3 regions of the Lysinibacillus sp. TE18511 genome follow, and region 3 is predicted to be linked to each of the others. Evidence: riboswitches for the same ligand, from Rfam matches in the RefSeq annotation. Region 3 holds a riboswitch; each other region holds the start of a gene.

The links. A riboswitch is a leader RNA that binds a small molecule or an ion and turns the genes downstream of it on or off. The one in region 3 is predicted to bind S-adenosylmethionine.
Region 1: it holds a riboswitch for S-adenosylmethionine, as region 3 does, so the genes downstream of both, ACVWXS_RS18510 (bifunctional homocysteine S-methyltransferase/methylenetetrahydrofolate reductase) here and ACVWXS_RS19930 (YezD family protein) in region 3, are expected to answer to the same signal.
Region 2: it holds a riboswitch for S-adenosylmethionine, as region 3 does, so the genes downstream of both, ACVWXS_RS05910 (methionine ABC transporter ATP-binding protein) here and ACVWXS_RS19930 (YezD family protein) in region 3, are expected to answer to the same signal.

The regions. Positions count from the first base shown of each region.
Region 1 covers NZ_JBSSFD010000030.1:10,774-20,866, reverse strand. The annotation lists gene ACVWXS_RS18520 (protoglobin domain-containing protein) at 1-363, shown strand, start outside; gene ACVWXS_RS18515 (protoporphyrinogen oxidase) at 657-2,045, shown strand; SAM riboswitch class I at 2,173-2,272, shown strand; gene ACVWXS_RS18510 (bifunctional homocysteine S-methyltransferase/methylenetetrahydrofolate reductase) at 2,357-4,204, shown strand; gene metH (methionine synthase) at 4,197-7,628, shown strand; gene ACVWXS_RS18500 (GNAT family N-acetyltransferase) at 7,768-8,268, shown strand; gene desA (Delta(5) desaturase DesA) at 8,379-9,410, shown strand; gene ACVWXS_RS18490 (sensor histidine kinase) at 9,567-10,093, shown strand, end outside.
Region 2 covers NZ_JBSSFD010000005.1:140,775-150,867, reverse strand. The annotation lists gene ACVWXS_RS05950 (3-hydroxyacyl-CoA dehydrogenase NAD-binding domain-containing protein) at 152-2,536, shown strand; gene ACVWXS_RS05945 (acetyl-CoA C-acetyltransferase) at 2,590-3,762, shown strand; gene ACVWXS_RS05940 (acyl-CoA dehydrogenase family protein) at 3,891-5,675, shown strand; gene ACVWXS_RS05935 (hypothetical protein) at 5,781-6,215, opposite strand; gene ACVWXS_RS05930 (arsenate reductase family protein) at 6,321-6,677, shown strand; gene gcvH (glycine cleavage system protein GcvH) at 6,760-7,140, shown strand; gene ACVWXS_RS05920 (toprim domain-containing protein) at 7,321-7,662, shown strand; gene ACVWXS_RS05915 (thioredoxin family protein) at 7,677-7,988, shown strand; SAM riboswitch class I at 8,042-8,145, shown strand; gene ACVWXS_RS05910 (methionine ABC transporter ATP-binding protein) at 8,486-9,514, shown strand; gene ACVWXS_RS05905 (methionine ABC transporter permease) at 9,504-10,093, shown strand, end outside.
Region 3 covers NZ_JBSSFD010000035.1:35,453-45,545, reverse strand. The annotation lists gene pepF (oligoendopeptidase F) at 5-1,819, opposite strand; gene ACVWXS_RS19965 (hypothetical protein) at 1,988-2,974, shown strand; gene ACVWXS_RS19960 (hypothetical protein) at 3,081-3,305, shown strand; gene ACVWXS_RS19955 (Dps family protein) at 3,387-3,827, shown strand; gene ACVWXS_RS19950 (general stress protein) at 4,012-4,344, shown strand; gene ACVWXS_RS19945 (DMT family transporter) at 4,567-5,466, opposite strand; gene ACVWXS_RS19940 (LysR family transcriptional regulator) at 5,601-6,476, shown strand; gene ACVWXS_RS19935 (phosphopantothenoylcysteine decarboxylase domain-containing protein) at 6,663-7,337, shown strand; SAM riboswitch class I at 7,662-7,757, shown strand; gene ACVWXS_RS19930 (YezD family protein) at 7,827-7,982, shown strand; gene ACVWXS_RS19925 (flavin reductase family protein) at 8,281-8,769, opposite strand; gene ACVWXS_RS19920 (hypothetical protein) at 8,855-9,073, shown strand; gene ACVWXS_RS19915 (VOC family protein) at 9,246-10,031, shown strand.

The sequences.
Region 1 (10,093 bases), on a different contig from region 3:
GGAGAAGCAGGTAAAGGCTTTAGTGTTGTTGCGGATGAGGTTCGAAAATTATCGATTCAAACAAAAGAATCTGTTACTTCTGTAGCGATGTTATTACACAAAACGAATGATCGGATTGATAAACTTGTTCATTCCCTTAGTAATATACAAGAAGAGGTCGAATCTGGGGAAGAAAATATGGTACAAACAGAAGGACAATTTACCAAAATATTAGATTCTATGACTGAAGCTAAAGAACAAAATGATTGTATGGAAAAAGATGTTCTAGCTATAGCAGAAATTCTCAATGAATTAGGTATTGCCTTTGAAGAGGTAACGAGTTCTGCTGAAAAATTAGCGAACGTTGCCCAAAATCTAAACTAATTAATATAAAAAACACTACACACTCTAGGATATAAAAAACACTATATCAACTATTAATATATAGAATCCAATGAGTCTAGGGTACGTTAGATGGGTGTTTTCATAAAGTTTGAAGAAATGACGCACGCAAAAGTATTTTTGATGATCTCTACATAATATATAGTAATGAAAAAAATGGAGCTATCCCAAATGCTGGGTAGCTCCATTTTTGCTAAATTTGTAAAGTGTTTTGCGTAATTTTTAGGTAAAAAAGTTTATACTGAATAAAGAACTAAAAATAGGGGCGGTTTAACATGAAAACAGTTGTTGTATTAGGTGGCGGAATTACAGGATTGTGTACAATGCATTATTTGCAACGTCAGATTCGAGAGAAAAACCTAGATGTAAAGCTTGTGCTCGTTGAAAAAAATACATATCTAGGTGGCAAGCTGCACTCAGAGTATGAACAAGGCTTTATCCTGGAAACAGGAGCAGATTCCATTGTTGCACGTCATAAAGGTGTTTTAGAGTTAGTAGAGGAACTTGATTTTAAACAGAATCTTGTTTATAACGAAACTGGTATTTCGTATATTTATACAAATAATGAGTTACATGCTATCCCAACAGACTCGACGTTCGGTATTCCAATGAGCTTACCATCTCTTGAGGAAAGTACGCTTGTATCGGAAGAAGGGAAAAAAGTAGCATTAAAGGATTTAACAATGCCAAATGAAGGGTTTACAAAGGAAAGCTCTATTGGGGAATTTTTAACGTATTATTTAGGTGAGGAGCTTGTTCAAAACCAAATAGCACCAGTACTTGCAGGTGTATATTCGGGAGATTTAAATCAACTTTCAATTGCTTCCACTTTACCGTATTTAATCGATTATAAAAATGATTACGGTAGTATTATTAAAGGTTTCGATGCAAACAGAGAGCAATTTGTGAAAGCTGCTAATAAAAAATTTATTTCATTTAAAAATGGTTTATCGTCACTAATTGAACGACTTGAAGAAACTTTAACAGATGTAGAAATTGTGAAAGGAATTGCTACGACTAGTGTTAAAAAGCAGGAGAATCAATATATCGTTACTTTAGCAAACGATAGAATGATTGAAGCAGATCATGTTGTTTTGGCACTTCCTAACGACTCGGTACAAAACTTATTGCAAGATGAATCATTGAACCGCTATTTTGGACAATTCAATACTGCATCAGCCATTACGATTTACTTAGGATTTGACGTACCCGATCATAGATTACCAGCAGATGGAACAGGCTATATTGTGTCACATAATTCCGATGTTATATGTAATGCAGCAACGTGGACAAGTCGCAAGTGGAAGCACACCTCTGCAGAAGGGAAATTACTTGTACGACTTTTTTATAAGAGCATTAACCCTGCGTATGAGAGATTGCGTATGATGACAGATGAAGAATTAGCAGTTGTTGCCTTAGAGGATGTAAGAAAAAGCTTGGGGATTGAGGAAAAACCAACTGTTGTCGATGTGACAAAATGGATTGATCAAATGCCGAAGTATGACTTGGCACATCGTGAGGCGTTGCAAGGTCTAGTGCAAGAGCTTGAGAACAACTATCCCAATTTATTAATAGCAGGATGCTCTTATTTTGGAGTAGGCATAGGTGCTTGTATTCAAAACGGGAAAAAAATTGGTGAAGAACTTGCTGAAAAACTATTGTAATTGTTTCATAAAAATCAAAATATAATATTTTTTTCGTATAAAATATCTTTTGTTCAGTGAAATAGTCTTGACTCTATCGTTCGTAAACGATATGATTCTTTTAATTATTTAAAAAATTCATACTACATTCTTATCAAGAGAAGCTGAGGGACTGGCCCTATGAAGCTTCAGCAACCAACTTTTTGTCAGGTGCTAAATCCAGAAGACCAATGTGTCGAAGATGAGAAGGAAAAACAATTACGAAACGTAAAAGCCTTCTTTTTTTGAGAAGGCTTTTTTATTTTATAGATAAGGGAAGAGAGGCTAGTTTTATGGGATTGCTTGAAAAGTTAAAAACGAATGTTCTTACGGCAGATGGTGCAATTGGTACGCTTTTATATGGCTATGGCTTGGAGTACTGCCATGAGGAAATGAATGTTCAGAGACCAGAATTAATTGAAAAGATTCATAGAGAGTATATAGCAGCTGGAGCCGACATTATTCAAACAAACACTTATGGAGCTAATGCCATAAAATTAGTTCGCTATGGATTAGAATCACGTGTGCAGCAGTTTAATGAAGCTGCTATTACGATTGCCAAACGAGCGGCGGCAGATGGTGGACAATTTGTCTTGGGTACTATTGGAGGAATCCGTGGTATTCGAAAGAGTGATGCAACGTTGGAGGAAATTCTAGCAACGGTTGAAGAGCAAACAACTGTTTTACTTGCGGGAAATCCAGATGGTCTTTTGCTTGAAACCTATTATGATTTTGAAGAGCTGACAGCAACTTTAACAATGCTACGGGCTAAAACAAAATTACCGATTATTGCGCAAGTTTCTATGCACGAACCAGGCATTTTGCAAAATGGAATGAGTTTAAACGCCGCTTTACATAAACTTGAAGCGCTAGGTGCTGATATCGTAGGTGTTAACTGTCGCTTAGGCCCACACCATACTATTCAAGCATTTGAAGGTGTAGAGCTTCCTGAAAAGGCATTTATGTCAGCGTATCCGAATGCATCTCTTCTTGATTTGGAGGATGGCCGTGTCGTTTATGAATCTGAGGCAGATTATTTTGGGCGAGCAGCTGTAGCACTTCGTGATCAGGGAGTGCGTTTAATAGGTGGTTGCTGTGGTACGACACCCAAACATATTGCCGCAGTGAAAAAGTATTTAGAGGCGCTATCTCCAGTTGAGGAAAAGCACGCAAAGCCAGAAAAAATCGCAGTTTTACGTGAGGCAGAGCCGCCAAGTTATGAGCCATTACATGTAAAAGTAAAACGAGAACGCTCAGTTATCGTGGAGTTAGATACTCCTAGACATTTAGAAATTGAAGGCTTTATTGAAGGTGCCGAAAAATTGTATAAAGCTGGCGCAGATGTAGTCATGATGGCTGATAATTCACTGGCATCGCCAAGGATTAGTAATATTGCGATGGGTGCCTTATTAAAAGAAGTACATGGGGTACGCCCATTGACACATATAACATGCCGAGATCGTAATTTAATTGGTCTTCAATCACATTTAATGGGATTAAATGCACTTGGGATTCATGATATTTTAGCGGTTACTGGAGATCCGACAAAGGTAGGTGATTTCCCAGGGGCGACTAGCGTTTATGACGTATCTTCAATGGAACTAATCCAATTAATAAAACAGTTAAATGAAGGTGTATCGTTCTCAGGGAAACCACTTCGTAAAAAGGCAAATTTCTCTGTAGCGGCAGCGTTTAATCCTAATGTACGTGTACTGGATCGTGCTGTGTCTCGATTAGAAAAGAAAATTGAACATGGGGCAGATTATTTTATTTCACAGCCTGTTTATACAAAGGAAAAAATCGTGGAAATTTACGAGGCGATAAAGCATTTAGAAACACCAATATATATAGGTATTATGCCAGTAACGAGCTATAAAAGTGCGGAGTTTTTACATCATGAAGTACCAGGCATCAAACTATCAGATGATGCGTTAACGCGTATGAAGGCTTGTGGTGATGATAAGGAACGCGCAACACTAGAAGGGATTGCAATTGCCAAGGAATTAGTAGAAGTAGCAGCGGAATATTTCAATGGTATTTATCTTATCACACCGTTTCTGCGCTATGATATGACACTTGAATTGATGAAATATATTGAGCAATTGGATGAACAGAAAAAAGGGGTAAGTATAAATGGCTAAGCACTTGATTGAAGAACAACTTGAGAAACGAATATTAATTCTTGATGGCGCAATGGGTACAATGCTACAAAATGAAAATTTATTAGCGGAGGATTTTGGCGGCGAAGAATACGATGGCTGTAATGAAAATCTTGTGCTAACTAGACCAGATGTGCTTGAAAAAGTTCATAGAAAATATTTAGAGGCTGGAGCAGATATTATTTGTACAAATACATTTGGTGGAACACCACTTGTACTAAACGAATATGATCTTGGCGAGAAGGCAGAAGAAATCAATAAACGTGCTGTGGAAATTGCGCGCAAAGTAGTAGATGAATTTTCAACATCCGATTGGCCACGTTTTGTAGCGGGGGCTATGGGGCCAACTACAAAAACCTTGTCGGTAACAGGTGGTATTTCATTTGATGAGTTAGAGGAAAACTTTTACGTTCAGGCCAAGGCATTAATCGAAGCTGGGGCGGACGTTCTATTGCTAGAAACAAGTCAGGATATGTTGAATGTTAAGGCGGGGACTCTAGGCGTATCTCGCGCTTTTGAAGCAACTGGAAAAGAGCTCCCTGTGATGATATCGGGAACAATTGAACCGATGGGCACGACACTTGCCGGTCAAACAATCGATGCTTTCTACATTTCCATTGAGCATATTAAGCCGTTATCAGTCGGCTTAAACTGTGCGACGGGACCAGAGTTTATGACTGACCACATTCGCTCATTAGCAGAGCTTTCAACTGGCTATATTAGTTGTTATCCGAATGCGGGCTTACCTGATGAGGAAGGTTGCTACCATGAGTCGCCTGAATCGTTATCTCAGAAATTAAAAGGTTTTGCAGAAAAGGGTTGGCTGAATATTGTCGGAGGTTGCTGTGGTACAACGCCAGCACATATTGCAGCAATTCGAGAGGTGCTAAGGGACGAAAAGCCTCGCCAATTACCAGTTGCAACGCATGGTCATGTAGTATCAGGTATCGAGCCATTAGTGTACGACGATTCCATGCGTCCATTATTTATTGGGGAACGTACAAATGTAATCGGCTCTAGAAAGTTTAAAAATTTAATTATTGACGGAAAGTTTGAGGAAGCAGCTGAAATCGCTCGTGCCCAAGTGAAAAATGGAGCACATGTTATTGATATTTGTTTAGCGAATCCTGACCGCGATGAATTAGCTGATATGCAAGGTTTTATGCAAGAGGTTGTAAAAAAAGTAAAAGTACCTCTTGTTATTGACTCGACAGATGAAAAAGTAATTGAAGAAGCACTTAAGTTTTCTCAAGGGAAAGCTATCATAAATTCTATTAACTTAGAAGATGGCGAGGAGCGTTTTGATGCAGTTTTACCGTTAGTGAAAAAATATGGTGCCTCTTTAGTTGTGGGTACAATTGATGAGCAAGGCATGGCGGTTGATCGACACCGCAAGCTAGAGATTGCTGAGCGATCCTATAATTTGTTAACAGAAAAGTGGGGCATTGCACCTGAGGATATCATTTTTGACCCATTAATGTTCCCTGTAGGTACGGGAGATGAGCAGTATATTGGCTCAGCACTTGAAACAGTTGAAGGAATTCGCCTTATTAAAGAAAAAATGCCACGTACATTAACAGTGCTTGGTGTAAGTAATATTTCATTCGGATTACCACCTGTAGGTCGGGAAGTATTAAATGCTGTGTATTTATATCACTGTACACAGGCTGGTTTAGATTATGCAATTGTTAATACCGAAAAGCTGGAACGTTATGCATCTATCCCTGAAGCGGAAATTAAGCTAGCCAATGAATTACTCTTTAATACAAATGACGAAACATTAGCAGTCTTCACGGATTTCTATCGTGATAAAAAGAAGGAAAAAACGGAGGAAGATATTCCGAAAACGGTAGAAGGTCGTTTGGCTTACTATATTTTAGAAGGTACAAAGGAAGGTCTTATTGAGGATTTAGATGCTGCTCGTGAAATTTTCGAAATGCCACTAGATATTATTAATGGACCATTAATGAATGGAATGGCTGAGGTTGGTCGCTTATTTAATGATAATCAGCTAATCGTAGCGGAAGTATTGCAATCAGCAGGAGTTATGAAGGCAGCAGTGGCACATTTAGAACAATTTATGGAGAAAAATGAAGAGAGTACTGGTAAGGGGAAAATGGTACTTGCTACTGTAAAAGGTGATGTTCATGATATTGGGAAAAACCTAGTCGATATTATTTTAAGTAATAATGGCTATAAGGTTGTTGATCTTGGCATTAAAGTAACACCTGCCCAATTAATTGAAGCAATTCGTAAGGAAAAGCCAGATTTCATTGGGCTTTCTGGCTTACTTGTAAAATCAGCACAGCAAATGGTTATTACAGCTCAGGACTTCAAGGAAGCGGGTATTGACGTACCGATTTTAGTAGGAGGGGCTGCATTATCTCGTCGCTTTACTGAAACGAAAATCGCCGGCGAATATAATGGACCTGTCATTTATTCAAAGGATGCGATGCAAGGATTAGAGCAGGCGAATCGGTTAATGGGAACAGATACACGTGCTGACTTCTTAGTTGAAATTGAGGAATCACGGAAAAAACGCTTAGAGGCAGACGAAAAAAGAGCGGCTCGTCCTGCAAAAGAAGTAACTGTAAAGCCTGCGCGCACGGTAAAAGAAGCATCTGTCTTTCTTCCGGCTGATTTGCGACGCCATGTAAAGCGAGAATATGCTGTTTCGCATTTATATCCATATGTTAATATGCGGACATTACTTGGACATCACTTAGGTTTAAAGGGGCAAGTTCAGCAATTACTTGATGCTGGAGATGCAAGAGCAACAGAATTAAAAGACTTAGTCGATGATTATTTGCAAGGTGATCTATTGAAGCCATCAGGTATGTATCAGTTTTTCCCTGCACAAGCAGATGGGGATGATGTAGTCGTTTATGATCCAGCGGATAGTAAAACGGAAATTGAACGATTTACCTTCCCGCGTCAGCAGGTTGAACCGTTTTTATGTCTAGCAGATTACCTAAAAACAGTCGAAAGCGGTGAAATGGACTATATTGCCTTAATGGTCGTAACGGCAGGACAAGGTGTCATGGCAAAGGCTCGTCAGCTAAAAGAAGAAGGTAAATTCCTCGAAAGTCATGCATTACAATCTACAGCGCTTGAGCTTGCGGAAGGCTTTGCGGAGCGTATGCACCAAGAAATTCGTGACCAGTGGGGCTTCTCGGATGCGACAGATTTTACAATGCGTGATCGATTTGCGGCAAAATATCAAGGACAGCGCTTCTCATTCGGCTATCCGGCATGTCCGAACCTAGAGGATCAAGAGAAATTGTTTGGTTTATTAAAACCAGAAGATATTGGTGTTCATTTAACGGAAGGCTTTATGATGGAGCCAGAAGCTTCTGTATCAGCAATTGTCTTTGCACATCCGGATGCTCGATATTTTAATGTGTAAAGTTGAAATAAGAGGTTCATCACCGAAAGTGGGATGATATTTTGTTAAAACATATGCATAAGTTGATTGGAGTAAGATTAGATGCCCCCTAGGACAGTGCGCTTTAGGACTATTTCTATTAATGAAGGACGTGAGTATGATGATTCGATTAATGGAAGAGAAAGACTTGCCCGAGGTTTTAGCCATCTACAATGACATTATTTTAACGAGCAAAGCTGTTTATCGATATGAGACACAATCGTTAGAAGAAAAAAAGCAGTGGTTTAAGGAGCAGCAAACATCTAGCAATCCTCTCCTTATCTTTGATGAAAACGGCATAGTAGCCGGCTTTGCAACATATAGTCAGTTCCGTCCATACCCTGGTTATAAACACACTATGGAGCACTCAGTGTATGTGCATAAAGATCACTATCAAAAGGGGATTGCTACGAAGTTAATGCATGAACTTATTCGAATTGCAGAAGAGCAAGGTGTGAAGACTCTCGTAGCTGGCATTGACGGTGAAAATATGGGCAGCATTAAAGCACATGAAAAATTAGGCTTTGAATATGCAGGGACAATTAAAAATGCGGGCTTTAAATTTGGACAATGGCTAGATCTTGTGTTTTATCAGCTACATTTAACTGGACCAAAAGCATAAAAAGGGTATGACAAATGTCATATCCTTTTTATGATGTTTGCATCTGTTGCTAGTTTACACTCATGTTTTATGATGAGGTCATAAGAAAAAGGAAACGAGGGAGTAAAACGATGGCAACAGATAAAGAAAAAACAAAAAAACTGCGCCAGGATGTAGCACCATTTGCGAAATCTGATACAGCTAAAAGTATTTTTCAAATGGTCAATACGATTGTACCGTTAATCGCTCTATGGGTAGCTGCATATATGTTGGTGGATATTTCACCATGGTTAACAGTTGGTTTAAGTGTAATTTCTGCTGGCTTTGTCGTAAGAACATTTATTATTTTCCATGATTGTACACACGGTTCATTTTTCAAAAGTAAAAAAGCAAACGACTGGGTTGGTTTTGTAACTGGAGTGTTAACATCATTCCCATATGAAAAATGGAAGCGCGAGCATACAATTCACCACGCAACTAGCTCGAACTTAGACAAGCGTGGTATTGGTGATATTGATATGATGACAGTGGAAGAGTTTTTACAAGCATCTAAAGGACAACGTTTATGGTATCGTTTTTACCGTAATCCATTCGTAATGTTTGGCTTAGGACCACTGTTTATGGTGTTAATTTTAAACCGTCGAAATCGTAATGACGCTAAACAGAAAGAACGTTTTAACACTTATTTAACAAATATAGTCATTACGGGGATTTGTGTTGCGTTAATTTACTTTATGGGATGGCAAGCATTCGTATTGGTGCACGTTGTAACATTGTATGTTGCTGCTTCTCTGGGCATTTGGTTATTTTTTATCCAACATACGTATGAAGATTCTTATTTTGAGCATGAATCAGAGTGGGATTATGTAAAGGCTGCTGTTGAAGGTAGCTCGTATTATAAATTACCGAAGCTATTACAATGGTTGACAGGCAATATTGGTTTCCACCATGTACATCATTTAGCTCCACGTGTGCCGAACTATAATCTTGAACAAGCGCATAATGAAATACCGCCATTACACACTGCAACGACTATTACATTACGTAAAAGCTTAGAATCATTACGCTTCAAGTTATATGATGAAGATCAAAGCAAGTTTGTATCCTTTAAAGACGTTAATGAAATAATCAAAAGAAAAGCAAGAGGCAGTCTTGCTGCTTAGTAAAAATTTTTTTCAGCCATCTCTATTAAGGGATGGCTGTTTTACATAAATGAGTTGTCTATTGCAATATGGCTCATACACTGATAACCATGTACAGGCATAAAATTAATTTTCTTGTTATAATGAGGGAAAAGTAGGAAAGAGCGTGAGATTATGATGAGGAAATGGCATAGTATTATTCCGAATAGTCCGATGCTCAGTATATATTTATGGATTATTTTCTGTTTTCTACCGTTTTTCTTCATTTTTAGAAAGTCATCTTATATTGAAATATCAATAGGGATTACATTTTTAATGCTCTATTTTATCTTCTATCGGTTTTCCATGAATTCGAAAAGCGGTCTAGTTTATATGTGGATTAGTTTTGAGATGGTCATTAATATCGTTATGACTATATTGTATGGTTATGTGTATTTATCAATTTTTACAGCTTTCTTTATAGGGAATATTCGTAGACCTGTTGGCTTCTATGTTATATATGGATTACATATTGGCTTTACGGTTATTTCGACAGGTATTGGCTTCTTTGTTGAGCTACAATTATTTTTATCACAACTACCATTTGTTGTTTTAACGATTTTAGTAGTGGTGCTTATGCCACTAACGATTTATTCAAAAAATAAACGTGAAAATTTAGAGGGTCAGCTTGAGACTGCTAATGAACGAATAGCTGAGTTAATTGT
Region 2 (10,093 bases), on a different contig from region 3:
CGTATGTCACAGAAGGCGCAAGCGCGTTAAACTTGAATTGAACTAGATCAATGCAAAACCTGGACGAAAATACACTAAGGTAAACTTGATATTTTTTTGAACAAAAAATGAATGGCTATTCATTCAATGGGAGAATAAGGGGGAATTGCTTGTGACTTATAACATTAAAAAAGCGGCTGTTCTAGGTTCTGGAGTAATGGGTTCTGGGATTGCAGCACATTTAGCAAACATCGGTATTCCAACATTATTATTAGACATTGCACCGAAGGAACTAATAAAAGAGGAAGAAGCAAAGGGTCTTTCTTTAGAGCATCCTGCGGTAAGAAATCGTATTGTAAACGGGGCTCTTCAAAAGTTATTAAAGCAAAAGCCAGCACCACTTACTTCTAAGAAAAATTTATCACTACTAACGGTTGGTAACTTTGAGGACGATTTAGAGAAATTAAAAGATGTAGATTGGATCATTGAAGTTGTCGTTGAAAATTTAGCGATTAAACAAAGCCTATATGAAAAAATTGATGCAGTACGTAAACCTGGCACAATTCTTAGTTCAAACACATCTGGCATAAGCATAAATGCAATGGCAGAAGGGCGTTCCGAAGATTTTAAAAAGCATTTCCTGGGAACTCACTTTTTTAACCCACCTCGCTATTTGAAATTACTGGAAGTCATTCCGGCGAACACAACAGCGCCAGAGGTTGTAAGCTTTATGAAAACATTTGGCGAAGATGTACTTGGGAAAGGTGTCGTACTTGCTAAGGATACACCGAACTTCATTGCCAATCGAATTGGAACGTACGGTTTACTCATCACTTTACAAGAAATGATGAAAGGTGGTTATTCGGTTGGTGAGGTGGATTCTGTAACGGGTCCATTAATCGGGCGTCCCAAATCTGCTACCTTCCGAACGCTAGATGTAGTTGGGTTAGATACATTTATCCACGTAGCGAAAAACGTCTATGATCAAACGACAGGTGAAGAGCAGCAAGTATTTGCAGTACCAGAATTCCTACAGAAAATGGTCACAAACGGTTGGCTAGGAGCAAAATCTGGTCAAGGGTTCTTCATAAAGCAAGGTAAAGAAATACTTGAAATTGATCCAAGTACATTAACGTATAGCCCAGTGAAAAAATTAAAAACACCATCTATCGAAATGGTGAAACAAACTCGTGGCTTAGCAAATAAAGTGAAAGCATTAACGTATGCTAAGGATCGTACAGGAGAGTTATTATGGGGGATATTCGCGCCAACGTTAATTTACTCGGCACAGCTACACGGTGAAATTGCTGATGATATTGTTGCAATTGACAATGCCATGAAATGGGGCTTCGGCTGGCAGCAAGGTCCGTTTGAACTATGGGATGCAATTGGCGTGAAAGAGTCCGTAGCTAAAATGGAGGCTGAGGGTCGTGAGGTCCCGGCATTTGTCAAAGATATGTTAGCAAGCGGCTTTGAAACTTTCTATTCAGAAATTGACGGTGACCTTGCATTTTATAATGGCTCTGAATACGTTAAAGTGCCAGTTAATGAAAAAGAAATTAACTTAAAACGCTATAAGAAAAAACATGGCGTAATTAAATCAAATACAGGTGCTAGCTTAATAGATTTAGGTCACGGAATTGCTTTACTTGAATTCCACTCTCAATCAAATGCAATAGGCTTAGACATTATTCAAATGATTAACTTTGCGATCGATGAAGTAGAAGCTAACTATAAAGGCTTAGTCATCGGTAACCAAGGGAAAAACTTCTGTGTTGGTGCGAATCTAGGAATGATTTTAGTAGAAGCGCAGGATGATAATATTTTTGAGCTAGACTTCGTTATTAAAGCATTCCAAGATGCCATGCAAAAGATTAAATACTCTCGCAAGCCAGTTGTGGCAGCACCTTTTGGCATGACACTTGGCGGCGGCTCGGAGGTCTGCTTACCAGCTGCACATATTCAAGCAACAATGGAAACGTATATGGGCTTAGTAGAAGTCGGTGTAGGGTTAATTCCTGGCGGTGGCGGGAATAAGGCACTTTACCAAAAATTCCTTAAAGGCTTACCAAATGGCGTTGAGGTAGACTATCAAACTATTGCTAATAAAGTATTTGAAACAATTGCGATGGCAAAAGTCTCGACATCAGGTGAAGAAGCGCGTGATAATAATTTCTTGAATTTTGCTGATGGGATTTCTGTTAACCCAGATCACCAACTATATGATGCAAAACAAGCTGCACTAGCGCTTTATGAGGCAGGCTATCAAGCACCTGTACCTACGAAAGTTCCTGTAGTCGGTGCATCAGGCTACGGTACGCTACTAATCGGTGCGCAAGGAATGTTTGAATCAGGCTATATTAGTGAACACGATTTAAAAATCGCTAAAAAATTAGCGTATGTCATTGCTGGTGGTAAAGTTCCATATGGCACATTAGTAGATGAACAATACCTATTAAACCTTGAGCGTGAGGCGTTCCTAAGCTTAGTTGCAGATCCGTTATCTCAACAAAGAATGCAACACATGCTTTTAAAGGGAAAACCACTGCGTAACTAACGTTAAGACTGAATTAACCATACTTGCACATGAAACAAAGGGGGATTAATACGATGCGTGAAGCCGTTATTGTAGCAGGAGCACGAACTCCGATTGGAAAAGCGAAGAAGGGTTCTTTAGCAACAGTTAGACCAGATGATTTTGGAGCAGTTGTTGTCAAAGAAACATTGAAAAGAGCGGGCTATGAAGGTCCGATTGACGATTTAATTTTAGGATGTGCAATGCCTGAAGCTGAGCAGGGCATGAACGTAGCACGTAATATAGGAGCGCTTGCAGGGTTACCAGATACAACACCAGCACTGACAATTAATAGATTCTGTTCATCAGGTTTACAAGCAATTGCTTTTGCAGCAGAGCGTGTAATGCTAGGACATTCTAAGGCGATTCTTGCGGGTGGCGTCGAGTCTATGAGTATGGTGCCAATGGTCGGTAATACACCTCGCTTAAATCCGACTTTAGCAGAAACTGCTCCGCAATATTATATGGGGATGGGGCATACGGCTGAGGAAGTGGCACGTCAGTACAATGTTAGCCGAGAAGATCAGGATGCATTTGCTGTTCGTTCACATGAGCTTGCAGAAAAAGCGATTAAAGAAGGTAAATTCAATGATGAAATTGTACCTATCGAAGTGGAACAACATTATGTAGATGATAACAACAAACCACAAGTGAAAAAATTCACTTTTAGCATGGATGAAGGTGTACGTCCAGGAACATCTGTAGAAGGTTTAGCGAAGCTTCGTCCAGCCTTCCATGTACAGGGAAGTGTTACAGCTGGTAATGCCTCTCAAACTTCTGATGGTGCAGCAGCAGTACTTGTGATGGATCGTGAGGAAGCTGAAAAGCAAGGGCTTACACCAATGGCTAAGTTTTTAGGCTTTGCAGTTGGTGGCGTACCTCCTGAGGTGATGGGTATTGGTCCAATCGTGGCAGTACCAAAAGCACTTGAAATTGCAGGTTTATCAATAGATGATATTGACTTATGGGAAATTAACGAAGCATTCGCGTCACAGTCCTTACAGGTCGTACGTCAATTAGGCATTGACCAAAATAAAGTAAATGTCAATGGTGGAGCAATTGCCGTTGGTCACCCACTCGGTGCAACGGGAGCCATTTTAACATTAAAGCTTATTCATGAATTGAAGCGCCAAGGTAAAAAATATGGTGTCGTGACAATGTGTATTGGCGGCGGTATGGGTGCAGCAGGAGTATTTGAAATTCTTTAACTTCTTTATTTTCGCTAGATAAGCTTGGAGTGCGGCGTTTCTGGTTGCCTCCGGACAAGGTGCTTCAAGCTTTTCTATATATCGGGAAAAAAAGCCATTAACAATAGATGCATAGGGAGGAATTTAGAATGACAGAAAAAACAACGGATTTCATTAAAGGCGGCGGATTTATTATTGAAGATGTGGAATTAAATCGTGTATTTACACCAGAAGATTTCACAGATGAGCATAAGATGATTGCTAAAACAACAGAAGAGTATGTTGCAAATGAAGTGTTACCAGTCGTTGAAAAATTAGAAAACCATGAATTTGAGCATTCAGTTCGTCTACTAAAAAGCGCAGGTGAGCTCGGCTTACTAAGTGCAGATGTACCTGAAGAATATGAGGGTCTAGGCTTAGACAAAGTTTCTTCTGCATTAATCGCAGAAAAAATGTCTGTTGCTGGTGGCTTCTCTATTACACACGGTGCACATGTAGGTATTGGTTCTTTACCAATCGTACTTTTTGGAAATGAAGATCAAAAGAAAAAGTATTTACCGAAGCTTGCGTCAGGTGAATTAATTGCTGCCTACGCATTAACAGAGCCAGGTTCAGGTTCTGATGCATTAGGTGCAAAAACGACTGCGAAGTTAAATGATGCAGGTACACATTATATTTTGAATGGTGAAAAGCAATGGATTACAAATGCAGGCTTTGCAGATGTATTTGTTGTTTATGCAAAAATTGATGGCGACAAATTCTCAGCATTTATCGTAGAACGTACTTTCAATGGTGTATCGGTTGGACCAGAAGAGAAGAAAATGGGTATTAAATCTTCATCAACTCGTACATTAGTACTTGAAGATGCGGAAGTACCTGCAGAAAACTTATTAGGTGAAGTGGGTCGCGGTCATGTTATTGCCTTTAATATTTTAAATATCGGTCGTTATAAACTGGGGGTAGGAACGATTGGTGGCTCGAAGCGTGCTTTAGAGCTAGCGATTCAATATACAAACCAACGTCAACAATTTAAAACAAAGTTGTCTGATTTCAATCTAACAAAAGAAAAATTATCGACAATGGCTTCACAATTGTATGCGTCTGAGTCATTAAATTATCGTACTGTAGGTTTATTTGAGGATCGTTTAAGCCAGCTAAGCCCAGATGAGCAAAAGCAAGGGAAAGTTATTGCTAGTGCAATTGCTGAGTATGCTATTGAATGTTCTATTGCGAAAGTATTTGGTTCTGAGACTTTAGATTACATTGCAGATGAAGCGGTTCAATTACACGGTGGTTACGGCTTTATGGCTGAATACGAAGTAGAGCGTATTTATCGCGATTCACGTATTAACCGTATTTTTGAAGGTACTAATGAAATTAACCGCATGATTGTACCAGGTACATTTATGAAAAAGGCATTAAAAGGTGAATTGCCATTGCTACAAGTTGCTCAAAACTTACAACAGGAGCTTCTTATGCTAATGCCTGAGGATGTTGGCACAGAGCCGCTAGCACAAGAAAAGTATCTTGTGAAAAATGCGAAGAAAATTGCTGTATTAGCATCAGGTTTAGCAGCACAACGCTACGGCGCAAAGCTTGATCAAGAGCAAGAAGTATTGGTGAATATTGCAAATATCACAAACCAACTGTTCGCTATGGAATCAGCTGTATTACGTACAGAAAAAGCGATTGCTCGTGACGGAGTTGAAAAAGCACATCAAAAATTACTTTACACTCAAATCTTCTGCCAAGAAGCATTTGCAGAAATTGAAAAAGAAGCAAAAGATACGATTCTTGCTTCAGCAGACGGCGACGCTGCACGCATGACATTGTCTGCACTACGTAAGTTAACGCGCAACAATCCGTACAACTTAATCGCGAAGAAACGCGAAGCTTCTGTTAAATTAATTGAAGCTGAAAAATATGTAGTTTAATATTGCAGACTAACCTAGCTATCCGCATAGATGAGATAGCTAGGTTTTTTGTTGAAAATAAAAATAAGGCTCTTCGGCAAAACGAGGGATGGATTTCCGTTCCAGCTAGGCGCGCGATTCTATTTTATCAGCGGTTCTTGGTATTTTATCAGCGATTTTCATGTTGTTATCAGCGATTCTTGGTATTTTATCAGCGGTTTTCATGTTGTTATCAGCGATTCTTGGTATTTTATCAGCGGTTTTCATGTTATTATCAGCGGTTCTAGATATTTTATCAGCGATCGACATTTTGGAGCAACGAGACATTTCCTTCGCCCAAATTGTTGCTGCCGCTGCGCTTTCGCACAGACAAAACCAAATTGTTGCTGCCGCTGCGCTTTCGCACAGACAAAACCAAATTGTTGCTGCCGCTCCGCTTTCGCACAGACAAAACCAAATTGTTGCTGCCGCTGCGCTTTCGCACAGACAAAACCAAGTTGTTGCTGCCGCTGCGCTTTCGCACAGCCAGCCGGAACGGAAATCACCCCCACGCTTTGTCATAATGAGTTTCATTTTGGTTCATAACTGTTATGATGGTATACTACAGAAAATGAGGGAGACGCTGAAAATGTAGTGTCCTAAAAATGATTGTAGAGGAGCCTTTAAATGACGATTCAATTTATTCATTATCCAAAATGTACTACTTGTAAAAAAGCTCAAAAATGGTTAAAGGACAATGAGATTTCATTCGAAGAGGTACATATTGTCGAGCAACCGCCTACAAAGGACGAATTAACAAATTTATGGCAAGAAAGTGGACTGCCGTTAAAGAAATTTTTCAATACTTCTGGTATGAAGTATCGTGAGCTTGGCTTAAAGGATAAGCTTGCTGACATGACTGAAGAGGAGCAGCTTGAACTGCTTGCTTCAGATGGTATGCTGATTAAACGTCCAATCGTAACAGATGGGAAAAAAGTAACTTTAGGGTTTAAAGAATCAGATTTTGAGCAAGCTTGGAAATAACCCTATTTATCCTTGTTTTTATAGGAGAAGTATGGCAAACTGAAAGTGAATATACTACATATTTTATGGAGGGGTTTATTGCATGAGCACACCAAAAGACTTACGTTACTCTGAAGAGCATGAATGGGTAAAATTAGAAGATGGTAAAGTACGTATCGGTATTTCTCACTTCGCACAATCTGAACTTGGAGATATCGTTTTCGTTGAGCTTCCACAAGTTGGCGACGAAATTAAAACAGATGATCCATTCGGTAGTGTAGAATCTGTAAAAACAGTTTCTGAATTATACGCACCAATCTCAGGTACAGTAGTTGAAGTAAATGCAGATTTAGAAGATAGCCCAGAATTCGTGAATGAATCACCATATGAAAAAGCATGGATGATCGTTGTAGAGCTTGCTGATGCATCAGAAGTTGAAAAGCTTATGACAGCTGAGCAATACGAAGAAATGATTGCTGAATAAGACAAGCCCTAAAAAACGTCGGAAATCACCGGCGTTTTTTATTATCTTCATTCATTTCCCACTATAGTTGGGGAGGCGAAAGCCGTTGTAGGCCCTTATCAATGGGTGTCTTATATGATCACCGACAGAGCGTAATGGATATAATGAGCTATAAGGTATATGTCTAATGGGGGTGGCGTGATGTTCGAGGGAAAATGCTTAATTGTCGAAGGTCGTTCGGATAAACTTCAAATTAAACCTATTTTAAGTGAAGATGTTATAATACTTTGTACGAATGGTACAATTGGTGTGCATCAATTAGAAGAGTTACTCGATCCATATGAGGGCTGTGAGCTTTATACATTTTTTGATGCAGATACATCGGGTGATAAGCTACGGGCATTAATGGACAGACATTATCCAGAGGCTGAGCATTTACGTACGATGCCGACATATAAGGAAGTTGAGACAACTCCGAGAAAGGTGTTAGCGATGATATTGCTGCGTGCACACTTCTCAATCCATAATGAATATATTTTGTAAGGTTGCGTGAAAAGATGGAAGAATGGTCAAAAGAGCAGTGGGATACGGCTGTACAGTCCGGTGAAAAGGCTGCCTTTTATTTATATACGCCTATGTGTGGAACGTGTGCAGTTGCATCGAAAATGATGACGATTGTCGAGCAATTGCTGCCACAGCTACAGGTTGGTAAAGCGAATATTAATTTTATAGAGCACATAGCTTTTGATAATAAAATCGAAAGTGTACCATGTTTACTCGTGTGTGATGGCGGAAAAGTAACAGAAAAGGTATATGCCTTTCAATCCGTACCATTTTTATACGAATTGCTAAAAAAATCAATTGACTGAACTTTGATAGCGTGATAAAGTACGAATATACTAAAAAAAATAAATATATCGAACTCTTATAAAGAGTGGCGGAGGGAAGTGCCCTATGAAGCCCGGCAACCATCACAAAGTGAAAAGGTGCCAAATCACTCAAAGATTGATCTTTGAAAGATGAGAGAACGGTTTAGCGTATAATTACGTGACCCCTTCTACTTGTCTATAAGTGAAGGGGTCTTTTTAACTACTTCCAACACACGACTGAGTGACCAACATCACGTTGGCTCAATGCCTTCGGCGGATGTCATGGAATCGGAAATGAGTTCAATATAGGATGTTAGCCTAAAATCATCGCATCCATGCGATAACGGCTAACTGACCTGCATCGGTAAAAACGCCACGTCCTGTGGCATTACCGAAATGACCGACATCGTGTCGTCCCTCGTGCAGGCCTAAGCACAAACCGATTCCGGACGCTATTATGTCGGGGCATAATTGATATGAGAAAAGGAGAATTCGCTATGATTCAACTTCAGAATATTACAAAAAAATACAAAACCGTGAATGGCGAATTAACTGCAGTCAAAGACGTCAATCTTTCTATCAATAAAGGTGAAATTTTTGGCATTATCGGCTATAGTGGCGCTGGTAAAAGTACGATGATTCGCTTATTAAACGGTTTAGAAAAGCCTACAACTGGTACGGTGACGGTTAACAATCAAGAATTTTCATCTATAAAGGGGCAAAAGCTCAGAGATGCTAGACAAAAGGTAAGTATGATTTTCCAGCATTTTAATTTACTTTGGTCAAGAACTGTTGAGGAAAATATCGCTTTCCCACTAGAAATCGCAGGTGTTCCAAAGGCACAACGTGAAGCACGAGTGAACGAATTGATCACACTTGTTGGCTTGGGGGGGCGTGCTAAGGCGTATCCATCACAGCTATCAGGGGGACAAAAGCAACGTGTAGGTATTGCGCGCGCGCTTGCTAATAACCCAGAGGTATTATTATGCGATGAGGCAACGTCTGCACTCGATCCGGAGACAACAGATGCTATTCTTGATCTACTTGTCGATATTAATGAACGCTTAGGTCTAACGATCGTATTAATTACACATGAAATGCACGTTATTCGCAAAATTTGTCATCGTGTAGCGGTTATGGAAGCCGGAGAAATTGTAGAGCGTGGTGAGGTATTACAAGTATTCCAAGCACCGCAAGCTACCATTACGAAAAAATTCGTTTCTCAAATTACAGATACGAAAGAAACACAGGAAACTGTGGCTCAAATTAAAGCAAATTACCCTACTGGACAACTTGTAAAGCTGATCTTTGTAGGAGAAAAAACAGAGCAACCTGTCATTTCACATCTTGTGAAACAGTTTGATGTGGAAGTCAGCATTGTACATGGTAATATTTCGCAAACGAAAAATGGTGCGTACGGTACACTTATAGTGCAAATAAACGGCTCAAAGGATAATGTTGCGGATGCACTTAACTACTTAAATACAGTCGAAGTACAAACGGAGGTGATTGCAAATGCTAACTAGTCTCTTTCCGAATGTCGACTGGGAAAAAATGTGGGAAGCTACGTATCAAACACTGTACATGACAACGATCTCTACAGTTATCACATTTATACTTGGCTTAGCAATTGGGATCGTACTATTTTTAACAAGTCCAACTCAACTATGGGCAAACAAAATTGTGAATTTTTTGACAAATTCGATTGTTAACATTTTTCGCTCTATTCCATTTATTGTGCTAATCATTTTATTAATTCCATTTACGAAATTTTTACTTGGCACAATTCGCGGAGCGAACGCAGCTTTACCAGCATTAATTATTGGTGCTGCACCATTCTATGCACGAATGGTATTAATTGCATTACGTGAAATTGATAAGGGTGTTATTGAAGCAGCTCGTTCAATGGGGGCTAAAACGTCAACGATTATTTGGAAAGTACTAATTCCAGAATCGTTACCAGCACTTATTTCAGGTATTACAGTTACTGCCGTAGCACTTGTTGGTTATACTGCGATGGCAGGTATTATCGGTGCAGGCGGTTTGGGGAATTCAGCTTTCTTAGACGGTTTCCAACGTAATCATGGAGATGTGACATTAATGGC
Region 3 (10,093 bases):
TTGATTATCTTTTAATAGCTTCAATCCCCATTGTTAATCGTTCAAGCTCATCAACGAGGTGACCGATATAAGAAATCGTATCTCGAAGCGGTTGCTCTGTTGTAATATCAACACCTGCCATTTGAGCTAGCTCTACAGGTGATTTCGTGCCACCAGCTTGGAGGACAGCTAACCATTCATCTACCGCTGTACTGCCTTCCGTTAATATACGCTGAGATACTTGTGTAGAAATCGTTAAGCCTGCACTATATGTGTAAGGGTATAAGCCCATATAATAGTGTGGCTGACGCATCCAAGTAAGCTCTGCACCTTCAGAAATATCGACAGTATCGCCCCAGAAATCTTCAAGGACAGAACGTTTTAATTGATTTAAAACTGTAGCATTAACAGCTTCACCAGCGTCAATTAATTCATATACTTTTCGTTGATAGGCTGCTTCTAGTAAGTGTGTCACGAAGTTATGATAATACGTTTTGGACACAATATTAGAAATAACCCAGCGTTTGAAACGAAGGTCATCGTTATGAGTTAATAAATAATTTGCTAGTAGCATTTCATTCATTGTGGATGGTGCCTCAATAAAGTATAGCGAAGGACGACTGTTAAAATAAGATTGATGTGCATGCGCATTCGCAAAATGACCTGCGTGTCCTAACTCGTGGATCAGAGTGAATACCTCATTCATACGTTCATTCCATGACATTAAAATATATGGATGACTGCCATATGGACTCGAACAGAATGCGCCCGTAGATTTTCCTTTGTTTGGTGCATAATCAATCCAACGCTCGTTAAAAGCCTTCTCCATTAAGTTCTTGTATTCTTCACCCATAACTGCTAACGATTTTTCTACGTAACCCTTTGCTTCAGCCATTGTTATTTTAGGATCGTAATCTGGATCAAGTGCTATCTTTAAGTCAGCAAATGTCATTTTCTCGATGCCATTCGCTTGTTGAATAAGCTTCGCGTAACGGCGCATATGAGGCGCAAGCTCTTTTGTAATAAGATCTATTTGACGATTATATAGCGATCGATCAACATCCTGATCAAACAGTAAATAGTCAATGACAGAGTCAAAGCCTCGTAAATCAGCCATTGTTTTTTCTTGTTGGATATGTGTGTTATAGATTTTGGCAGTTGTGTGCTGATAATCGCGTAATTTACCGGAAAATGCCTCAAATGCAGCGCGGCGTACATTTGTATTAGCCTCAAACTCCCAGTTATTTTCGTATAATACAAAGCTTAGTGGATGCTTTTCACCATTTGCCTCAAATTGTCCAAAATGCATATCAACTAGCTTTGCCGTATTATACGTTTCATAGGGTGCCTTAAAAGTTGAACTGAATGAAGCTAATGCTTTTTCCACTTCTGGATGTAGCTGATGAGGCTTTTGCTTTAACAATTCTTCTAAGTAAATCTTGTAAATAGGGCTAGACTTCGCAGCTTCTTGTAAAATCTCTTCATTTAATGCTAGTAATTCACTGCGTACAAATGATAGTGCACTACTAATTTTTCCGACTGCTGTACTGAATTTTGCAGAACGCATTTGAGCTACGTCATCCGTACGATCTGCTTGAATATTTAAGTTTGCATAAGCGCCAATAGGAACAATGCTTTCTTGTAATGCTTCAGAAGCTGTTAATACAGCAATCACCTGTTGGGCATCTGTAATTGTACCTTGATACTTGCGTTCAAAGTTTAGTGCATCCTCTACAAGCTGAGCTAAAGCAGGCTCAAAATCCGCGTCATTTTCAAGTAAACCCTTTAAATCCCAAGTTTCTTCTACTGGCACATCTTTTCGTAATGGTAAAACTTCCATCAATTAACACCCCTTTTTATGTAACTGTCTCCATTATAACGAAACTATTTCGGAAAGTGAAATAATTATAGAGAATAGTTTTAATATTTTTAAAAATAAAACAATGGTGTAGAAACTTATGTTCGTATTCGCTATAATGGATTTAAAGAAAGGAGGAATGAAGTTATAATGCAGTTAGTTTGGGAGAAACCAGACGTATATAAAGTTAGCCAAGGGAATCAAGATGATCTATGGAAGAAGTTAGTTGCGGATTTGTTTGAAGATTTTTTGTTGTTCTTTTTGCCAGAGTTACATGCAGAAGTGGATTTTTCAAAGCAAGTTGAGTTTTTACAACAGGAGCTTTTCAAAGAAATTATTGAACATCGTCAAGGGCGCAAAGTAGCTGATCAAATTGCGAAGGTTCATCTAAAAAGTGGGAAAGAGCAATGGATCCTTGTCCATACGGAAATACAAGCTGTAGATGAAGTGCATTTTGCAAAGCGTATGTTTGAATATTTCTATCGTATCAGTGATCGATATGGTAAAAAGATTGTGGCAATTGCAATTTTTACAGATACGAGTACCAAAAGCACGAATCGATATCATGATAAATATTACGGTACTGAAATAACATATACTTTTAATAAGTTTGTCGTGTCAAATTTTGATGAAGAAGAATTGAAAAAATCACCAAAGCTGTTTAGTAAAGCGTTACTAGCTTCTATTTATATGAATCGGACTAAAAATAAAATGAGCTTACGTAGTGCATATAAAAGAACACTCCTAAGAGAAGTGTGGTTATTAAATAATATTGAACGAACAGAAATAAGAGCGCTACTTTACTTTATTGATTTCTTAATGAAACTACCGAAATCTATGTCTGAGCAGCTTGTAAAAGATGTTAAAGTTGAGATTAGAGGGGAGGAAGAAATTTTGCGTTTATATAAAGAGGATTTACCACCTACACTTGTTGGAGTTTTAGAATTAGAGAGGCAGGAAGGCTTTGAGCAAGGTATCGAGCAAGGTATCGAGCAAGGTATTGAGCAAGGTATTGAGCAAGGCACTAAACAAATAATTATTGGTTTGATTGAAAAAGGCGTTGAAGATGAGTGGATTGCTGAAGTTGCAAAGCTTCCAGTAGCAAAGATAAAGGAAATTCGTATGGAACGTAAATAGATTAATTGTGTAGAACGATAAAAAATTTTGGACACTATTCAATTCAACAAATCCCAATAATGCTTATGTATGTCCATTTATAAAAGCTCCAGGGGAGGAAGAAATTTTGCGTTTATATAAAGAGGATTTACCACCAACACTTGCTGGTGTTTTAGAATTAGAGAGACAGGAAGGCTTTAAGCAAGGTATCGAACAAGGTATCGAACAAGGCATTAAACAAATAATTATTGGTTTGATTGAAAACGGTGCTGAAGATGAGTGGATTGCTGAAGTTGCAAAGCTTCCAGTAGCAAAAGTACAAGAAATTCGTAAGGAGCTTAAATCCTGTTAATGAAAAAACTGTGCGTATAGCCAACATGCATTGTTACACATACTAAGGGATAGAACAAGTGACATAAATGGAGGAGAAATAATGACGCAAAACTTAAACAAACAATTGAATAAACTTGTCGCTACATGCTCGGTACTTTATACAAAATTGCACAATTATCATTGGTATGTAACTGGTAATGCCTTCTTTACATTACATGCAAAATTTGAAGAATTATATAATGAAACAACATTAAATCTAGATGAAATTGCAGAGCGCATTCTTTCGAAAGATGGCAGGCCTGTAGCGACTTTAAAAGAGCATCTTGAACTATCATATGTTGAGGAAGCGACAGGAAATGAGACAACCGAGGAAATGGTAGTTACAACTATTTCAGATTTCCAAAAGCTAATGAAAGCTTTAAATTCAACAATGGAGCTTGCGGCTGAAGAAGGAGACGACCGTACAGAGGATTTACTTAATGCCATGTTTCAGTCCCTTGAAAAGCATACTTGGATGTTAAAAGCATTCCTAGGTGGCTAATAACCAAAAAGTAAATATTAAAAGAGGCAATGGATCACTTTTGAGTAAGTGACCATCGCCTCTTTTTTTCATTTAATAAATACACCAACCCATTGTAACAAGACGTGAATAGGTAGCAAAATGTTTTTTTCTTGAAAAGTAGGGTAAATACCTAGTAAGCCATATAAATTAGGAGGAATTGAACATGATGAATGAACAAAACTCACAAATTGAAGTGGCCCATACTAGAGAAGAAATGCTTCATATTTTAGAAAGTATGCGATTAAAAGCATTTCAAATAGAGGACATTCACATTATTGCAAAGGATCCAAGCAAATTAGAGGATGTAAAATGGGATACTGACGTTAAAACACATGAGGTAGGGAATTGGGTGGATCAATTTAAATCATGGTTTACTGGTGAATCAGCTGTAACAGAAGGATTAAAGAGATTTGATCTTACTGAGGGACAAACAGCATACTATGCTCAACTCGTAGAACTAGGTGCTATTGTATTATTAACTGAGTGTGGGATTTAATTGAGTCTATGATGATATCAACTATTTCGAAAGATAATCATTATCTGCTTAGTCTACGTCAAACTGTACTAGAATCTACTATTGATAATGTAGAAACTCCTGAACATTACGAGGAGCGTATGTATGAATGAGGCAGAACAAATTTGAAGATATCCACACAATACAAAAAACCGAGTGAATGTACATGCATCACTCGGTTTTTTGTATTGTGTGGATTCAATATTAATGAATAGCTTTCTCATGTTCTTGTTTTTTAATAAAGCGTAAAACATGAAGATGCTCTAATTGAGCAACAAGGTTACCAATCAGAATAAAGCTACCACCAATTAATAATTTTATCGTTATTCCTTCGCCGATAAACATCATTGCAAACATCGCTGCAAAAATCGGCTCTAAAGAAAAAATAAGTCCTGTATGTGTAGCAGAAGTATACTGTTGTGCAACAGTTTGCCCTACGAAGCAAAATGCACTACAAATGACACCTAGCCCTATAATGGCAATCCATGCAGTCGTGGTACTTGGAAGTGTTGGTGTTTCAAAAATGAATGTTAAGATAAGTGCATAAAGTCCTGCAAAACCAAGCTGGTAAATGCCATAGGAGATTGATTCAACGTTTTTTGTAAATGAACTATTTAATAATAAGTAAATTGAATAACATAGTGCTGCGATGGCTACTACAATATCCCCTTTTTGAAAGGAAACTGAGCCATGAGTAGTTAAAATTGTAATACCAATCATTGTGCAAATTATCGCAAAACTAACTGATTTTGAAGGTAATTTCTTTTCAATAAAACTGCTGAAAATAGGTACTAGGACAACTGTTAAACTTAAAATAAATCCAGCATTAGATACAGAAGTTGTTTCTAGTCCGATTAAGCTAAGAGCGAACACAATGAATAACAGAAACCCTTGAATAGCTGCATATTTTAATGTTTTTGCATCGACCTTAATTATTCGTTTATAAAAGATAATACCTGCTGCCAAAAATGCGATGATACAACGCAATGCCACCACATTATAAACTGCCATTGTCTCAAGTCCCATTACCATAAAGGTATAAGATAATCCCCAAAACATTGTCACAATAACCATCAATAAATTTGCTTTTCCCTGGATCCCCATTGTGCTCACCTACAATCTGTGTACTAAAACAGTTTTCATTCTAAAAATTACTATATATCTTGTATTGTGATTAGTAAAACGAATGTTTATAATGATTAGTATTAAAAAAATTCATGTATATAGAGGGACAGGCAATGAGTTTAGTGAAATATGAGATTTTGAATAAAGTGGCTGAGGTAGCAAGCTTTACAAAAGCAGCAGATGCTTTAGGTTTAACTCAATCCGCTGTAAGCCATGCCGTTTCGAGTTTAGAAAAGGAGTTCGGCTTTGCGCTCATTCATAGAAGCCGCGCGGGTGTCACGTTAACGAGCGAAGGGGATACAATGTTAAGAGCAATGAGACATGTCCTTGATGCTGAGGAATTACTACAACAGGAAGCTGCACATATACTTGGTGTTACTCGTGGAAAAGTACGAATTGGTGTCATCTCAAGTATTTCCTCAAACTGGATGCCTGAAATTGTTCGTATGATGGACAATCAATTTCCTGGCATACAAGTCGAATTGCGAGAGGGAGACTATTATGAAATTGAACAATGGCTTCTGAGTGGGGAGGTTGATGCTGGATTTTTAAATGGTCAAAAGTCTGGGCAATTTCAATATATCGAACTCCAGCAGGATCCATTGTTGTGTATTGTCTCTGATAAAAGTCTACTTTATGATAAAACAGAAATTGATATAGTGGAATTAGAAGACATGCCATTTATCATGACTTCTTATAAAGGGACAAATGATGTAAAAGTACTTTTAGAGCAATATCACGTAAAGCCAAATATTCGTTTTGAACTATCAGAAGAGGTAGGGATCATTTCGATGATTTCTCACCAGCTTGGCATTAGTATTTTACCGAAATTAGTTACGAATAACTTGCCTACTACGATAAAAGCCATACCTTTAAAACAAGGTGGCTATCGTACAATTGGAATAGCAATGAAACACCAGGCATCACCAGTGACCAAAAAATTTGCGGAAATATTAAGAAACTGGTTGAAAGAACAAAATTTGGAATGATTTTAGCTCATCACTGAAAGTTGTGGCCAGTCGGAACGGAAATCAACCACACGTTATGGTGATGATCCATAAATCTTGAGGTAAATTATAGAGAAGAGCAACACGCCCTATAAAAACAACATTGAAGCTTTACATATCCTTAAGTTAAAATAGTATTTGTATATTTTTTAGAAAAAAGGTGAGTGTATGGGGACATTACGAGGTAAGACCGTACTCATTACAAGTGGGGGAACGCTTGAAAAATGGGATCGTGTGCGAGGGCATACGAATTTATCAAAAGGGTCGATGGGCTGTTATTTAGCTGAGGCGGCACTAGCGGCTGGAGCTAACGTCTTATATTTGCATGGTTATTTCGCACAACTGCCGATAAATAAAGATAAAATGCGTACCATTCGATTTGAAGGTATAGAGGATTTAGGCGAGAAAGTTCGACAGTCTGTTCAGCAAGAACAGGTGGATATCGTTATTATGGCGGCAGCTGGCTCAGATTGGCTCATTGATAAAGTATATGACCAATCCGGAAATTTAATGGAGGAAGCAGGTAAAATGCCATCTGACGAGCCACCTATCATTCACTTTAAAAAGGCGCCTAAAGTATTAGGTCAAATAAAAGAATGGCAACCGAATGTTACTTTAGTGGGCTTTAAACTCGAGGCAACAGATGATGAGGAATTTTTACTGTCCCGCGCACGTCTACGGATGGAATCGGCTAACGCTCAGTTTATGGTAGCAAATAGCTCGCAGTCATTATATGGTGGAGATGAGCCACATTGGATTGTACCGGCTGAAGGCGAACCAATAAAGGTAATGGGCAAGCAAAAAACGGCGTCAGCATTAATGGATTTTTTACAAAATACGTAAAGTGAAAACTGTGTAGAGAAAAAGATCTGCACAGTTTTTCATTTTGTTTTGTGAATATTCACAAAATGGAAGTTGTATGCGTTAGGTTTTCTGAAAATGCATTTCACTCTGTAATAAGTGAATGGTGGGAGTAATACTACTTTTTAATACGGAATAAAATAACTTGTATATAGTAAGCTTCAAGGAAAATAAACGTCTTAACTAAAATATTCGAACTTTAAATAATCCTTTTTACTTAATTACAAAGTATTCGACTAGGAATTGTAATATTTATATTGACAAGAGGTTTTCTGAATTATAGAATTATTTCCAAGAAACATAATACTCTTATCGAGAGAGGTGGAGGGACTTGGCCCAATGAAGCCTCGGCAACCAATAGTGTAGGTGCCAAATCCAACAGGGCGATCTGAGAGATAAGGGGGCTATAAATCAATTTGATGCGTTGGCCTCTTATGTACAAAAAGTATGTAAAAAGAAGGGGTGTATCGGATGACTCAACAGGCAAAGATCGATGACAAAAAGCTAGAGGCAATTGCAAAGGCCATTCAGAATTTAGAATATGGAGAAGTGAACATTACGATTCAAGACGGTGTCATTGTTCAGATTAACAGACTTGAAAAGCAGAGATTTCCACAGAAAAAGTAAATAATAGGATGTCAGTTTGCTAGATATTTGAAGGCCACAAAGAAAGCAGGGATTATTTTCTTTGCTTATTTGTGGCTTTTTTAGAAGTTAGCCAGAGGTGCTTGATTATTGTAGAGGTCCTGCTGTGCGGTATTTCCGTTAAAATTGAACATTCTTCTTTTAAGACATCGACGTTAATAGCGTTTCATAATATGGCTCAATCTTCAGCAATTGTTTATGATACAAAAAACAGGATGGATCACGATGAACCATCCTATTTTCAGATGTAGTCAATTCTAATTGCTTATGAGATAGTATCCTAGCTATAAAAACTTTTAGGGATCTCCCCAATATGTCTACGATGATAGAGTAGGGGCTCTTTTTGTGCATTATCAATGGCTAGGACCTGCCCAATAAATATCGTATGGTCTCCAGCATCGATTTGTTGAATGGTTGTGCATTGTAAAGTGGCTACAGTGTCGTGTAAAATCGGTAGACCGTGAACGGAAGTTGACCACTTTGCCTGAGCAAAACGATCTGGGATTTTACTTGAAAATAGTGTACATAAATGTTCTTGATTGCTCGCTAAAATATTCACAGCGAACTTTTTAGCTGCTGTAAAATATGGATGAAGCTGTGATTTTTTGTCGAGCGACCATAAAATAAGGAGTGGATCTATGGAAACTGACGCAAAGGAATTGACAGTTAAGCCAATAGGTTCATCAGCGTCATTACAAGCTGTGACAACCGTAACGCCTGTTGGATAATTACCCAATGCTAGTTTAAAAGCAGCTACTTTGTCTGTCATTCTAATCACCTCTTGTTATTTTATGGTTCATCACCAAAAGTTGTGGGTGACATTTGTTAAGACGTATGCCTTGTATATAAGTTGATTGGAGTGGAGACTGGGCGACTCCTTGGGGATCAGCGTCACAAATGAGACCCTGGAGCGAGCAACGCGAGTGAAGCGGCTCATCGGACGCCCCCAGGAAGCTCTGCTCTGCGCGAAAGCGAAGCGTCAGCGGCAAAGCGCCCAGTCGGAACGGAAATCAACCACACGTTATGGTGATGAACCTATTTTATGTGAATATAACATCGATTTACCTAAATGAAAAACTTTTTTATTTGATGCTCAGCAAATATTAACTTCCTTGCTGAGCATCTTGAAATAGTTAGCATAAAATATAGCAACTTCTTAACAAATTGAATATTCTTAATTTTATTTTAAACCAACAAAACTAACAGGTAAAGTATATAATAGTGGGAGAAAAAAGGGGGGTAGTCATGACTTTATATTTTGACCATCTAGTTCATCAAGTTCAATCACCAGACAATGTAAAGGTTTTTTTAAACAAACGTAATATCCATACAGTTAACGGCGGTCAACACACAATGTGGGGGACATATAATGCGCTAAGCTACTTTGGATTAAACTATATTGAGCAAATAGCAATTTATGATCGTAATTTATTTGAAAATGCAGCGGAATTGCCTTATTCCCTACACTATACGTTTAAGCGGGCGCAGGAGCATTATGGATTTTCACGAATTGCATTACGTACAAAAAATATTGAAGAAGAAGGACAACGTTTGCGTGCACTTGGTTTTGAGGTGTATGGTCCTGATGCTTGCAGTCGAACAAGACCAGATGGCTCCGTCGTAGAATGGAAGCTATTGCATTTTGGGAAGTCAGAGCAGGCAATTGATTTTCCTTTTTTAATCGAGTGGGCTGCTGATGATGAGGACCGTTTTGCACAATTACAGGCAAGTGGAGCAATCCATCCAAAACAATCGATCACAATGGAATCGGTGCAATTTTATGTAAAGGATGTGCGAGCTACCGTGAAATTATGGCAGGAGGTATTGCAATTACCAGAGCCTGAGCAACATTCACAGTATATGTCCTTGCGCTTTCCGAATATTCGTTTAGATTTTTATGAAAAAGATGCTGCAACTGCGATGGCACTTGGTCATTTAAGTGAGGGACCATTTGGGGTGACACTTAAAGATCCTGAAAAAATAAAAGAAACAATAGTATTTCCAGGAGCTTTTTATTGGATCAATCGTTGAAGTTTTAGCTAGTAGTAGTCAATAGAAAACAAAACATCAAATATTTAAAAAGGAGCCGTTCA